DNA from 3 places in the Kitasatospora sp. NPDC056731 genome. Region 3 is predicted to be linked to each of the others. Evidence: riboswitches for the same ligand, from Rfam matches in the RefSeq annotation. Region 3 holds a riboswitch; each other region holds the start of a gene.

What was found. Region 3 has a riboswitch for cobalamin ahead of AB0R04_RS26350 (prenyltransferase/squalene oxidase repeat-containing protein). Riboswitches for the same ligand answer to the same signal wherever they lie in the genome.
Region 1: linked by a shared signal. The riboswitch ahead of AB0R04_RS32135 (ribonucleoside-diphosphate reductase subunit alpha) and the one ahead of AB0R04_RS26350 (prenyltransferase/squalene oxidase repeat-containing protein) in region 3 are both predicted to bind cobalamin.
Region 2: linked by a shared signal. The riboswitch ahead of AB0R04_RS16845 (iron ABC transporter permease) and the one ahead of AB0R04_RS26350 (prenyltransferase/squalene oxidase repeat-containing protein) in region 3 are both predicted to bind cobalamin.

What each region holds. Positions count from the first base shown of each region.
Region 1 covers NZ_JBFBNR010000046.1:14,426-19,048, forward strand. Annotated here, with positions in the region: gene AB0R04_RS32125 (glycosyl hydrolase) at 1-913, opposite strand, end outside; gene AB0R04_RS32130 (hypothetical protein) at 1,054-2,022, opposite strand; cobalamin riboswitch at 2,466-2,608, shown strand; gene AB0R04_RS32135 (ribonucleoside-diphosphate reductase subunit alpha) at 2,800-4,623, shown strand, end outside.
Region 2 covers NZ_JBFBNR010000014.1:14,272-18,894, forward strand. Annotated here, with positions in the region: gene AB0R04_RS16835 (ABC transporter substrate-binding protein) at 1-299, opposite strand, end outside; gene AB0R04_RS16840 (ABC transporter ATP-binding protein) at 322-1,086, opposite strand; gene AB0R04_RS16845 (iron ABC transporter permease) at 1,086-2,114, opposite strand; cobalamin riboswitch at 2,258-2,397, opposite strand; gene sodN (superoxide dismutase, Ni) at 2,486-2,881, opposite strand; gene sodX (nickel-type superoxide dismutase maturation protease) at 3,183-3,545, shown strand; gene AB0R04_RS16860 (CGNR zinc finger domain-containing protein) at 3,580-4,170, opposite strand; gene AB0R04_RS16865 (amino acid ABC transporter ATP-binding protein) at 4,284-4,623, opposite strand, start outside.
Region 3 covers NZ_JBFBNR010000028.1:83,378-88,000, reverse strand. Annotated here, with positions in the region: gene AB0R04_RS26355 (hypothetical protein) at 58-1,422, opposite strand; cobalamin riboswitch at 1,634-1,710, opposite strand; cobalamin riboswitch at 1,804-1,931, shown strand; gene AB0R04_RS26350 (prenyltransferase/squalene oxidase repeat-containing protein) at 2,036-4,623, shown strand, end outside.

The DNA.
Region 1 (4,623 bases), on a different contig from region 3:
GCACGTTCATCTCGTGGTACGGGCGCAGCAGCACCGGCACGTCGTGGGCGGCCAGGTACTCCAGGTGGTCGGCCAGGTAGGACAGGTCGGTCATCAGCGCGCGGTACTCGGGGGTGTCGTGCGCACTGTCGACGACCCGGCCGAACCAGCCCTTGTCCTTGGCGGCCGGGGAGTTCGAACAGAGCACCTGCTCGAAGGACTTGACGTCCGAACCGGGGTAGGGCTGGTGGAAGGACATGCCGACGATCCCGGCCGGCCCCCCGCCGTTGTCGGGCAGTTCGGTGGTGGTGCCGTCGCAGTTGTGCTGGACGCCGGCCGTGCCGTAGCTGCCGTCGTCGGCGCGCGGGTGGCCGGACCAGACGGCGGAGAGCAGGTCGACGGCGTCGTCGGTGTACTGCCAGCCGGCCCGGCAGGTGGGCCACCGGCCGGCCGAGTAGGAGCGCGGGTCGCCGACGCCCCAGCCGGTCTGGCCGTAGCCGGGGCCGAGGTCGGTCTCGACGAAGCCGGGCAGCTTGCCGGTGAGGTCGGCGGCCTTCTTGTAGTAGTAGCCGACCTGCTTGGTGCCGCGGTAGTCGCCGTACTCGGGGTTGTTGCGCTCGTTGTGCGCCTCGACGTGCTGGCCGATCACCGTCCCGCCGCTCTGCCCGGTGCGGGCCTGCCCCTCCAGGTCGGCGAGCAGCTGCTGGACGGCCCGGGCGTTCGGCGAGGCCTGCGGGTCCCGGGCGAGCAGGTCCCGGCCGACCTCCGGCGGCAGGGTGCGGCCGGAGAAACCGACCGCCACCGGGACGCGGGCGGGCTGTTCGCCGTCGGCCCGGCCGTCGCGCTGCAACAGCGCCACGGCGCCCGCGGCCACCACGACCCCGGCCGCGGCCAGGACGGCGGGCTTGCCGCGCAGGGCTCTGGGCAGGGCCACGGACCGCTCCTCCGGTTGCTCGCCGGCACCGGCCCAGGCGGACACAACCGGAACACTCGTACGAATGACTGCCCCGAGAGCCTGCCACACTCCCCCGGCCCCGGCGAGCGAACCCGCCGGGGCCGGGGTGTCACGGCGGATCAGCCGGCCGCGGCGGCCCCCGGCGCACCCGGCGCGGCCGCGGATGCGGCCTTGGCGCGCTGGAGCAGCTGGCCCTTCACGTGCTCACCGAAACCGGCGGCCGCCGCGGTGGCGGCGGCGTCGGCGGTGTCGCCGCCCTTCGCCGAGCCCTCGACCGTGAAGTAGGCGTACCGGCCCAGGGTGTTGTGCGTGTTGGTGCAGCCCGGCGTGGCGCAGAAGGCCGGCGCGCCCGGCGCGACGGCGCCCTTGAGGTGGCCGGTGTAGCTCTTCATCGAGGTCTCGGCCTGGATCTTGTGGTCGAAGACCGCGACGCCGACGGTCACCGCGCTGTCGCCGGAGACGTAGGTCGCCCGGAGCACCTTCTGGCAGCCCTGGTCACCGAGGACCTTGCCGAGCCCGCCGGTCGTCGAGTTCCCGTCCCAGCAGGGCGAGTCCAGCGAGACGAAGGTCCGGTTCCAGGTGGCGCCGTTGACCGTCACCTGGAGCGCGGAGAACAGCGCCCCCGCGTCCTGCGGCGCCGGGTCGGTGGCGGCCTCCCAGATCGGCTTCGACGGGTCGTCCGGCGCGCCGCCCGGGGTGCCGGCGGCACTTGGCGCGGTGCTCTGGGCGGCACTCGGTGCGGCACTCTGCGCGACAGAGGACGGCCGGTTGGAGGCCGAGGCGGTCGGCCCGGCGGGCGGCTTGTCGCCGTCGCCCTTCGTCAGCAGCACCGTCCCTCCCGCGACCAGGCCGCCGACCAGGACGACCGCGACCGCCACGCCGAGGGCCCGCAGCCGGCGGCGGCGCTTGTCGTCCGCCGCGTTGCGGTCCGCCAGCGCCTGCCAGTTCGGCTCGGCGCGCTGCGGCGCCTGGGGCTGCGGGTACGGCTGGGGGTGCGCCTGGGGGTTCGGCTGCCACTGCGGCGGCAGCTGCTGGCCCGGCTGCGGCAGCGGAGGCTGCCCCGGCGGGCCGGGCTGCGGAGGCGGCACCGGAGGCCCGTACGAGGCCGGCGGCGGCCCGAAGCCCCCGCTCGGCGGCAACACCGGACCGGGCACCACCGGCGGCTGCTGACCGTACGCGTCCCCCGGCCCGGTGGGAGGCGTTCCCTGCGGACCCTGCCCGGGTGCGCCAGTTCCGTCGCTCACGCGCCCCCTCGCTTCGCTCGATGATCGCTTCGCGAAACGCGCCCCTCGGCGCTTCGCTCGCTCATGCGCCCAGATCGTAGGGCATGCCCCCGCCAGCCGGTCCGCCCGGTGACCGTTCCGTATCGAAACCAGGACGCCGGAGCCCGGAATCAGCGCGCCGGGAGCCCGGAACCAGGGCCCCGGGAGCCCGGATCCGAGGCGCCCCAAGGCCACGACCCGCCCCCTCCCAGCACCCCCGGTTATCGCTCCGACACACCGCGCCGTACTACATGTGGGGTCGCATCAGAGAGACACCACAAGATGTATGCTCAATCCTGCTGTCGATGCAGGGGAACCCGGTGCGAATCCGGGACTGCCCCGCAGCGGTGAGCGGGCGGCTCCAGCAGCCGCCCCGCGAGTCCGAGTACCTGCCGACGGTGTGCGCACGGGCCCTCCCGCAGAGGCCGCGCCAGCACGAGAACTACCTTCCGGGCCTCGCGGGCGGGCCGGGGACGCCACTGTCGCGCGACGCTTTCTGCGTACGTGCCGTGCTCCCCTGCCCCGAACGGCCCGGTACCCCCCGATCACCGCCGCCGATCGCCGCCAGGAGAGAGCGCCTTGACCACCGCTGCCTCAGCCACCCTGCCCGCCCAGGGCACCGGCCCCGCCCCCACCGACCCGACGGTCTCCGACCCCGGCGGCGCGCTCCTTCGGCTGCTCACCGACCGCAGCGTCGATCTCCCCCAGGTGGACCCCGGCCATGTCGCCGCCGCCGCGCTGCGCGGCCGCCACGCCGGCTCGGACTTCGCCGAGCTGCGCGGGCTGGCCGTGGACGCCGCCGCGTCGATGATCGCCGAGGACCCCCAGTACTCGAAGCTGGCCGCCCGGCTGCTCGCCCTGGAGATCGTCGACGAGGCGAACAGCCAGGGCTCGCGCTCCTTCGCCGCCTCGATCGCCGTCGGCCACGACGAGGGCCTGATCGGCGACACCACCGCCGCCTTCGTCGCCAAGCACGCCGCCACCCTGGACGCGCTGATCGACGTACACGGCGACGACCGCTTCGAGTACTTCGGCCTGCGCACCGTGCAGTCCCGCTACCTGCTGCGCCACCCGATCACCCGCAAGGTCATCGAGACCCCGCAGCACTTCCTGCTCCGCGTCGCCTGCGGCCTGGCGGTCGGCGACAGCGAGCAGTCCGTGCGCGAGGTCGCCGAGCTGTACGGCCTGATGAGCCGGCTGGAGTACCTGACCTCCTCGCCGACCCTGTTCAACTCCGGCACCCGGCACCCGCAGATGTCGAGCTGCTACCTGCTCGACTCCCCGCTGGACAACCTGGACTCGATCTACAACCGCTACGCGCAGATCGCCCGGCTGTCCAAGCACGCCGGCGGCATCGGCCTGTCCTACTCGCGCATCCGCTCGCGCGGCAGCCTGATCCGCGGCACCAACGGCAAGTCCAACGGCATCGTCCCGTTCCTGCGCACCCTCGACTCCTCGGTCGCCGCCGTCAACCAGGGCGGCCGCCGCAAGGGCGCGGCCTGCGTCTACCTGGAGACCTGGCACGCCGACATCGAGGAGTTCCTGGAGCTCCGCGACAACACCGGCGAAGAGGCGCGGCGCACCCACAACCTCAACCTGGCGCACTGGATCCCGGACGAGTTCATGCGCCGGGTCAACGCCAACGAGGACTGGTCGCTGTTCTCCCCCGCCGACGTGCCCGAGCTCGTCGACCTGTGGGGCTCCGACTTCGACGAGGCCTACCGCAAGGCCGAGCTGGCCGGCAAGGCCGTGCGCACCATCCCCGCGCAGACCCTGTACGCCCGGATGATGCGCACCCTGGCGCAGACCGGCAACGGCTGGATGACCTTCAAGGACGCCTCCAACCGCGCCGCCAACCAGACCGCGCTGCCCGGCCGCACGGTGCACTCCTCGAACCTGTGCACCGAGATCCTGGAGGTCACGGACGACTCCGAGACCGCCGTCTGCAACCTCGGCTCGGTCAACCTCGGCGCCCACGTCACCCCCGGAGCCTCCGTCGACGACCTGCTCGGCGCCATGGACTGGGAGCGCCTCGACGCCACCGTCCGCACCGCCGTGACGTTCCTCGACCGCGTGGTGGACATCAACTTCTACCCGACCACCGAGGCCGGCACCTCCAACTCCCGCTGGCGCCCGGTCGGCCTCGGCGTGATGGGCCTCCAGGACGTCTTCTTCAAGCTGCGGATCGACTTCGACTCCGCCGAGGCCGCGCGGCTGTCCACCCTCATCGCCGAGCGCATCATGCTCACCGCGTACGAGCGCTCCGCCGACCTGGCCGAGCAGCTGGGCCGCCACGAGGCCTACGGCGAGACCCGCGCCGCCCGCGGCGAACTGCACATCGACCACTTCCCGACGGCCGCCCCGCAGTGGGCCGACCGCTGGACCGCGCTGCGCGCCCGCATCGCCGAGACCGGCCTGCGCAACTCG
Region 2 (4,623 bases), on a different contig from region 3:
GTCTGCTGGTAGCCGTCCTTCCAGGCGACCTGGTCGACCCGGCCCTTGTCGTCGGGCATCACGTAGCCGGCCATCCGGTCGGCCAGGCCGAGGGCGAGCATCAGCTCGGTGATGCCGACGTCGTTGGTCACCGTCCGGGCGGGCTTCTGCGGGAAGGTGAGCTTGGTGCCGCAGTTCTCCACGGTCACCGGGTAGTGGGCGGAGGCGGCGGTGGCGTCGCCGCTCGGGGCGATCTCGGCGCCGCAGGCGGTGAGCCCGAGGGTGAGCAGGGCGGTGATGGCAACGGCCTTGGTGCGCACGGGGGTTCCTTCGGGGGGTGGGTCAGATCCGGTCGAAGAGCAGTTGGACGGCGCCGGTCACCGGGTGCCGGACGGGGGTGGCCCGGACGCCGAACACCTCGGCCAGCAGGGCGGGTCGGAGCACCTCGGCGGGCGGCCCCGAGGCGACGATCCGGCCGGCCCGCAGCACGTACAGCAGGTCGCAGTGGCCGGCCGCCAGGTTGAGGTCGTGCAGCGCGGTGAGCACCGTCGGGCCGGCTTCCCGGACCAGCGCCAGGACGTCCAACTGGTGGGCGATGTCCAGGTGGTTGGTGGGCTCGTCCAGCACCAGCAGCCGGGGCTCCTGGACCAGCGCGCGGGCGATCAGCACCCGCTGCTTCTCGCCGCCGGACAGGCTCAGGAAGCCCCGCCCGGCCAACTGCTCGACGCCGACCTTGCGCAGCGCCTCGGTGCAGCGGGAGTGGTCGTCCGCGCCCGGGCCGCCCAGGCCGCGCCGGTGCGGCAGCCGGCCCATGGCGACCACCTCGGCCACCGTGAAGTCGAACTCGGCGGAGTGCTCCTGGGGGAGCGCGGCCACCCGCCGGGCGGCCTCGCGCGCGGTCAGCGCGTGCAGGTCCGTGCCGTCCAGCAGGACGGCCCCGGCGGCCGGCCGCAGCGCCCGGTAGACGCAGCGCAGCAGCGTCGACTTGCCGCTGCCGTTCGGTCCGATCAGTCCGACCACCTGCCCGGCGGCGGCGTCCAGGGCGACGTCGTGGACCAGCCGGGCGCCGGCCAGCTCGACCGAGACGGAGTCCAGGGCGAGATCCATCAGCGGCCTCCGAAGGAATAGCCGCGACGGCGCATCAGCAGCAGGAAACAGGGCACCCCGAGCACCGCGGTGACCACCCCGACGGGCAGTTCGGCGGGCGCCAGCAGGGTGCGCGAGACGATGTCCACCCAGACCAGCAGCAGCGCCCCGGCGAGCGGCGCGACCAGCAGCACCCGGCGGTGCCCGGCGCCGACCAGCATCCGGGCCAGGTGCGGCACCATCAGCCCGACGAAGCCGATCGCCCCGCTGACGGCCACCACCGTGCCGGTGACGGCGGCGGTCACCACGAACAGCTCGCGGCGCAGCCGGTCCGGGTCCACGCCCAGCGAGGCAGCCGTCTCGTCGCCCATCGCGAGCGCGTCCAGCCGGCCGGCGGCGCAGGCCAGGTACGCCAGGCCGGCCAGCACGGTGGCGGCGGCGATCGGCACCGAGCCCCAGGTGGCGCCGCCGAGGCTGCCGAGCAGCCACATCATGGCGTCCCGGGCGGCCTCGCCGCGGGCGGCCGCGAAGACCATCAGCGCGGTGACGGCGGAGAAGCCGTAGGAGAGCGCGGTGCCGGTGAGCACCAGCCGCAGCGGGGTGAGCCCGTAGGCCGTCCGCGCCGCGAGGTAGACCAGCACCATGGCGACCAGCGCGGAGCCGAACGCGGAGGCCGAGATCGCCCACACCCCGAGCGAGGCGAAGGCGCCGAGCAGCAGTACCGCGTTGGCGCCGACGGCCGCGCCGGAGGAGATGCCGAGCACGAACGGGTCGGCCAGCGCGTTGCGCACCAGGGCCTGGACGGCGACCCCGGTGGCGGCCAGCCCGGCGCCGACCACGGCGGCCAGCACGGCGCGCGGCAGCCGGATCTCCCAGACGATCGCGTAGGCGGCGGCCTCCTCCGCCTCCAGCCGTCCGCCCGTCAGCCCGGCGGCCAGCAGCCGCAGGACGCGGGGCAGGCCGATCCCGGAGGCGCCCAGCGCCACGCCGCAGAGCAGCGAGAGCAGCAGGGCGGCGGCCAGGCCGACGGCGAGCGGGAGGGCGGGTATTCGGCGGTCGGGCGGGCTCGTTGCGCCACTGCCCGCGACTGCGGTGCTGCTCACGGTGCGCCTTGCCTCGGGCCGCGGGTGCGCGGGGGCGGCACCGGTCGGGCGCGGGCCCGGGCGCCATCCCCTCGCAGTCCACGGCGAGTTGTCGGGAGTTCAGCGGCCGGGGGCGATCGGGCTGGCGCGGCCCCGGGGGCCGTGCTCACCGTTGCGGGTCAGCGCCGGATTCACACCGGACTTCCCCCTCGGACGCCCTGGCAGCATAACAGCCACTCAGGCTAGGCAACCCTTACCGGGCTCGGATGGGGCGTGAACGCACGACCGCCCCCGTCCGGGCTCGCGGACGGGGGCGGTCGGGTGGCGACGCGTCAGGCTCAGGCCTGCTTGGTCTCCCAGAAGATCTTGTCGACCTCGGCGATCAGGTCCAGCAGGGCCTGGCCGGTGGCGGGGTCGGTGGACGCCTTGGCGGCCGAGGCGGCCTTCAGGGTGTCGTTGATCAGCTGGTGCAGCTGCGGGTACTTCTCGAAGTGCGGGGCCTTGAAGTAGTCGCTCCACAGCACCGAGATGTGGTGCTTGACGGCCTCGGCACGCTGCTCCTTGATGATCAGGGCGCGGGTGCGGAAAGCCGGGTCCTCGTTGGCCTGGTACTTCTCCTGGGTGCCCTTGACCGACTCGGCCTCGATCCGGGCCTGCGCCGGGTCGTACACGCCGCAGGGCAGGTCACAGTGGGCGTGGGCGGTGGCGCGCGGTGCAAACAGACGAGAGAACATGGGAGTCCTTCCTTAGATCGTCTTCCCGCGCCCGAGATTACCCTTCCGCCCCCGGGGTTTCGCGATCGGGCGGTGGGCCTAGGGCAAAAGGCGGACCCGGAACCGGGGTAATCCGGACATCGAACGGATCGAACGGGGTGACGGTCCGTACGGCAGACTGGGACCGGTCGGTCCGGGAGGAGGAGTCGTGGCGCGGAGCACGGAACCAGCGGGCACGGAACCGGCGGGCACGGAACCCCGGGGGCGGGGCCGGGGCGGCGGCGCGGTGCCGTTCGGGCTGGTCGACGTGGCGGGCCCGTCGATGGTCCCGACCCTGCGCGAGGGCGACCAGTTGCTGGTGCGCTACGGCGCGCCGATCCGGCCCGGCGCGGTGGTGCTCTTCCGGCACCCCTTCCAGCAGGACCTGCTGGTGGTGAAGCGGGCCGCCGAGCGGCGTCCGAGGGGCTGGTGGCTGCTGTCCGACAACCGGCCGGTGGACAGCGACAGCCGCAGCTACGGCCCGGTCCCGGACGAACTGGTGCTCGGCCGGGTGCTGCTGCGGCTGCGCCCGCGCCCGGCCTGGCTGGCGCCGGGGCGGCGGCTGGAGCGGCTGCTGCTGAGCACCCGGCTGGCCCGGGTGCCGGGCCTGGCCCGCCGCCTGGGCGTCTGGGCGGAGCAGCTCTGACCCCCTGGGCCCTGCTCTGTCTGCCAGGCCCGGCCTAGCCGGCGGCGCCGAGTGCCGCGGCCTCGGCCTCCTGGCGCTTGCGGGCCCGGTACGCGGCGACGTTGGCGCGGGTCGCGCAGCGGTCCGAGCAGTAGCGGCGGGAGCGGTTGGTCGAGGTGTCCAGGTAGGCGTTGCGGCAGGGCGCGGCCTGGCAGATGCCGAGCCGGTCGGCGCCCAGTTCGGTCAGGTGGACGGCCAGGCCCATGCAGGCGACCGCGCTGAAGTGCGCGGTGGCGGTCGGCGAGTTGTCGGCCAGGTGAAGGTGCCAGCGCGGCCGGCCGGCGTCGTCCAGGTAGTCGTGCCCGGAGACCAGCGGGCTGACCGGGTACTCCATTAGCAGGCTGTTCAGCAGGTCGACGCCCCGGATCTCGTCGCCCTCGGCGGCGGCCTCGAAGACCCCGCGCAGCCTGGTCCGCACCGCCCGCAGCCGGGGCAGGTCGGACTCGTCGGCCTGTGCGGCGGCCCGCGAGGAGTCGGAGAACAGGCCGCGCACCGCGTCCACGGACGTCAGCGTGTCGGTGCCGCGTTCGGGCTCCTCGGTGTTCACCAGCCGAACGGCGAGATCGGCGTACGAGGCGAGCTCCACGGAGGTCCTTCCAAAAGGTCGGTAACGGGCTGATTGCGTCCAGCCTATTACCTGGGTGGGGAAAACGTCGGCGCCCGGCAGGAGCAGCCTGCCGGGCGCCGGTCGGTACGGTTCTACAGCACCTTGGAGAGGAAGGCGCGGGTGCGCTCGTGCCGGGGGTCGGTGAGCACCTCGCGGGGGTTGCCGGACTCGACCACCACACCGCCGTCCATGAACACCAGCGCGTCGCCGACCTCGCGGGCGAAGCCCATCTCGTGGGTGACGACCACCATGGTCATGCCCTCCTCGGCGAGGCCGCGCATGACGTCGAGGACATCGCCGACCAGTTCGGGGTCGAGCGCCGAGGTGGGCTCGTCGAACAGCATCAGCTTGGGCTTCATGGCCAGCGCGCGGGCGATCGCGACGCGCTGCTGCTGGCCGCCGGAGAGCTGGGAGGGGTAGTTCTTCGCCTTG
Region 3 (4,623 bases):
GCATCGCCGCGCCGTCCACGCTGGTACACGGTGTCCAGGGCGACCGGGACCTTCGGATCAGTTGCCGTAGCGGAGCGAGACGGTGTCGCCGAGGTGGACGGTGGTGGCCCGGGTGGCGGTGGTGGCGGTGGTGCCGTCCAGGCTGACCTTCCAGGTGGAGGAGCCGTTGTTGGCGGTGCCGTTGATCGCGGTGACGGCGCCGGTGCCGGAGGACGGGGTGACGGCGGTGACGCAGCCGGCGGGGGTCGCGGATGCGGCGGCGTCGAGGACGTCGCCGAGGGTCGCGGTGGTGCCGGTCGGGGTGAGGGTGACGGCGCAGACCTTGAGTGCGCCGGTGCCGTCGTCGATGACCAGCGGGAGCTTGGCGGCGGTGCCGGGGACGAAGGTGGTGGCGGCGGCCCAGGCGGGCTCGCCGGCGGTGGTCGGGGTCGGCGGGGTGGCGGTGAAGCCGGCGCCGGCGACGGCGCGCAGGCCGTCGACGGAGGCGTAGGGGGAGGGGGTGGTGTCGGCGGGCAGGTACTTGAAGCCGCCGCCGGGCTTGAACTGCTGGGCGATCAGGAAGTCGACGGGGCTCTTGCCGGTGCCGCTGGTGAAGTCGGCGCCCTGGGGGTTGATGCCGCAGGCGTTGAGGCCGGAGACGGCCCAGCCGTTGGAGTCGGTGTTGACGCCGAACATGGCGTTGAAGGCGCCGGAGGCGGTGAGCTTGCCCTTGAGGAAGTTCTTGGCGGCGACGATCGCCGGGTCGGTGGCGGGGACGCCCCCGGTGCAGAGCGAGGCCATGGCGGCGCCGGTCATGTCGATGTCGCTGCCCTGGGCGAGGGCGTTCGGGTCGCCTGCGGCCTTGCTGAAGTTCCAGCCGCCGTCGTTGTGCTGGTTGGCGCGCACCGCCGTGACGGAGGCGTCGAGCAGCGGCTGCGGGACGCGGGGGCTGCCGGCCTGGGTCTTGGCGCCCGCGAGGGCGAGGAGGCCGAAGACGGTGCCGTTGAAGTTGGCGGACGGGCCGTAGTAGCCGGGTTCGGCGGTCTGCCAGTAGGCGGCGAGGTCGGCGACGAGGTTGCGGCCCGGGCCGACCCGGGCGGGGTCGATGCCGGCGGCGTAGGCGTTGAGGATGCCGCGCTCGTAGTCCGTGACGACCGGCGAGGCGCTCGGCCAGCCGGGGGCGGCGAGTTGGCCGCGGTACACCAGTCGGGCGTTCTTGGTGGGGTCGCCGCCGGGGGTGACGTCCGCGGCGGCCGTGCCGGCGGCCGCGAGTGCGCTGAACGCCCACTCGTTGGAGAGCCCGCCGCCGGTGACGTAGCTGCCGTCGGCGGCCTGGAGCGACTTCAGGTAGGTGACGCCGGTGCTCTTCGAGGTGGCTATCTGGGTCGGGCTGGCCGTCGCGTGGGCGGGGACGGCGGAGAGCAGGAGTGCGCCGGCCGTCAGGGCGACGGTGACGGCGGAGGCGGCGCGGGCCGGGGTGGTTCGCGAGGGTGTGGTCCGCGAGGGGGCGAGGAGGGACACGGGACAGGCTCCTTGGGGTGGCGGGCGCCGACCCTGCCCCGGAGTTCCGGCGTCCGTTGGAGGGCGCGCGACTGCCGGAGCGGTCGCCGCCCGGATCGCGTGGGCCGGCTTTCGCCATGGTGCGTGGCCGGGCGGGCATTCGGGCTCAGGGCGGCACGATGGCCACCCCACACCGCTGCGCGTCAGCCCCGGATTCGCACCGGGTTCCCCCGCTCGGCCACCGCGGACGCTACCGCACGGCGCACCGGCGCACGAGGTGGTGTGATCGATATGACGACCCGTTGACTCCCGCTCGGCCGTCGTGGTCTGATGAACCGATTTTTTGCCCTCGGCATTCAGGGGAAGCCGGTCCAACTCCGGCGCTGACCCGCAACCGTGGACCCACCTGTGGTGGGTGAGCCGGAATGCCTGGACCGGGGGCCTGTTCACAGAGCACTTGCGTCGTCGCGGACTACGACGCGGTCCGGACGGTCCCTGCCCAGGAGACCGTCGGCTGCGCCGTTGCGTCCCCGCGTCGACCGACCAGGGAGTCGTCGTGAGGGTCAGCAGCAGTCGCACACGTCACAGGAACCGGGACCTCGCCTCCGTGGTGGTCGCCGGTGCTGTCGCGGTCGCCGCCTGCGGAAGCGTCCTGTTCGGGCGTCCCGGCACCGCGGCAGCCGACCCGATCGAGCAGTGCACGGCGACGACGGGCGCGATCGTCGCCGTCGACTTCACCCACTGGGGCGGCGGCGTCGTCCGGGGCTGCGACGCCCACCCCACGACCGGGATGAACCTGCTGCACGCCGCCGGCTTCATTACCGCCGGAACCGAGCACGACGGACCCGCCTTCATCTGCCGACTCGGAACCGGGACCTTCAACAGCGGCACCCAGTACCCGACGCCGGCCGAGGAACCCTGCGTCAACACCCCGCAGGCCACCGCGTACTGGTCGTACTGGATCGCCGAAGCCGGCCAACAGGCCTGGTCCTACAGCCGGTTCGGCGCCGGGACGCAGAAGCCCAAGCCCGGCGAGGTCGAGGCCTGGGTGTACGGCGGCACCGACATCGGCGGTACCAGCGGGGCACCGGGCTTCACCCCGGACTCCGTGAGAGCGAAGAGCGGTGGTTCGTCGGCTTCGCCGTCCGCCTCGCTGTCACCGTCGGCGAGCCCGACTCCGACCCCGACCGGGCCGACCCCGACCGGGCCGACCCCGACCGGGCCGACCTCGACCGGGCCGTCCGCCACCGGTGACCCGGCGGCCGCCGCGGCCTGGCTGGCCCGCCAACTCGTCGGCGGCGACCACATGGAGAACTGGGCCGTCGAGGGGCCGGACTACCCCCGGACCGCCCTCACCGCCATCGCCCTCGCCGCCGCCGGCAGCCAGGATCCGGCGCTGCGCAGGACGACCGCCTTCCTCGCCGCCCACACCGACGCCTTTCTGTACCCCGACGGACCGGCCGGCCAGCCAGATGCGAAGGCCGCCGCACTGCTGGCCCTCGTCGCCGAGAGCACCGGCAGCGATCCCCGGGCCTTCGGCGGCCGGGACCTGATCGCCGCGCTCACCGGCCACGTCTGCACGGCGGCGGGGGAGAACGGCAAGTGCACCGCCGCCGGGGACTTCCTCGGCGCGGCCTCGCCCTGGGTCCAGTCCCTCGGCGTCATCGCCCTCCAACGCGCCGGTGTCACGCCACCCGCCCCGGCGCTCGCCCGCTTCACGGCGCTCCAGTGCGCCGACGGCGGGGTGGCCGGATCGATGATCGTCGCCGGAGACCACTGCGAGTCCGACCCGCTCACCACCGGCCTTGCGGCCCTCGCCCTGCGCACGGCCCCCGGATACGAGACGGCGGCGAAGAAGGCTTCGGACCAGCTCGCGGCCGGACAGCAGGCCGACGGATCCCTGCTCCCGTACCTCGGCGCCCCCGGCGACACCATCAGCACCGCGAGCGCGGCCCAGGCGTTCAAGGCCACCGGACAGGACACCCGCCGGGCCGCCGCCACGGCCTGGCTCGCCGCCCGGCAGGGCGCGGACGGCGGCTTCGGCCCCGACGCGTCGACCACCGATCCGGACCCGGCGGCCACCGAGCAGGCGATCCTGGCCCTGACCGGCACCGACCTCACCAGCGTTCGGCACAACCCGGACGCCGGCATGCCGCCGACCACGCCCGCCACCACTCCGCCGACGACGCCCGCCAGCACGCCGCCTGCCGGAAGAACCCCCGACGCCGCCAAGGGCAGCGCCTACCTCACCGACCCGTCCCGCCTGATCAACGGCCGCTACTACGAGGGCTTCCCGGCCTTCGCCGACTTCGGCCTCACCATCGACGGCGCCTACGCCCTCGCGGCCACCGGCACCGACGACGCCACGCTGCGCAGGATCGTCGACTTCCTGGACCAGCCGGGCAAGGACGCCGGCGAGCGCACCGTCAACGACTGGACCGGCATCGGCACCGAGTACGCGGGCGGCGGCTCGATCGGAAAGGAGGCGCTGCTCGCCGAGGCGGTCGGCCGCAACCCGCGCGCCTTCGGCGGCCACGACCTGATCGCCGCCCTGGCCGCCCTCGTGTGCACCAAGGCCGACCAGAGCACCGGCTGCGCGGCGTCCGGCAACTACACCTACGCCACCTCGGTGTTCTCCCAGGCGCTCGGCATCATGGCCCAGCTCCGGGCCGGGGGCTCGACGAACGCCGCTCCCGCAATCGCCTACCTGAAGGGCCTCCAGCACCAGGACGGCTCCTGGCCGAGCCTGATCCCCGCCACCGGTGACTCCGACGTGGACAGCACGGCGATGGCCGTCATGGCCCTCGCCCTCGTGCCGGGGGACGAGGCCGCGCGGGCCGTCGACCAGGGCCTCGGCTGGCTCGCCGCGCGGCAGTTGCCCGACGGCGGCTTCCCGGGAGCGGCCGGCGACTCGACCAACTCGGCCGCGCTCGCCATCCAGGGCATGACGCTGCGCCAGTCCACGTACGGCGCCCAGATCGCCAAGGCGCGCGACTTCCTGGCGGGCCAGCAGAACGGCGACGGCGGGTTCAACGTCGCCTCCGCAGGGCAACCGGGATCGGACGTCCGCGCGTCCACGCAGGTGCTCGGCGGTGCCACCGGGATCTCGTTCGGCACACTGCTCCGGGACCTCGGGGGAACGTC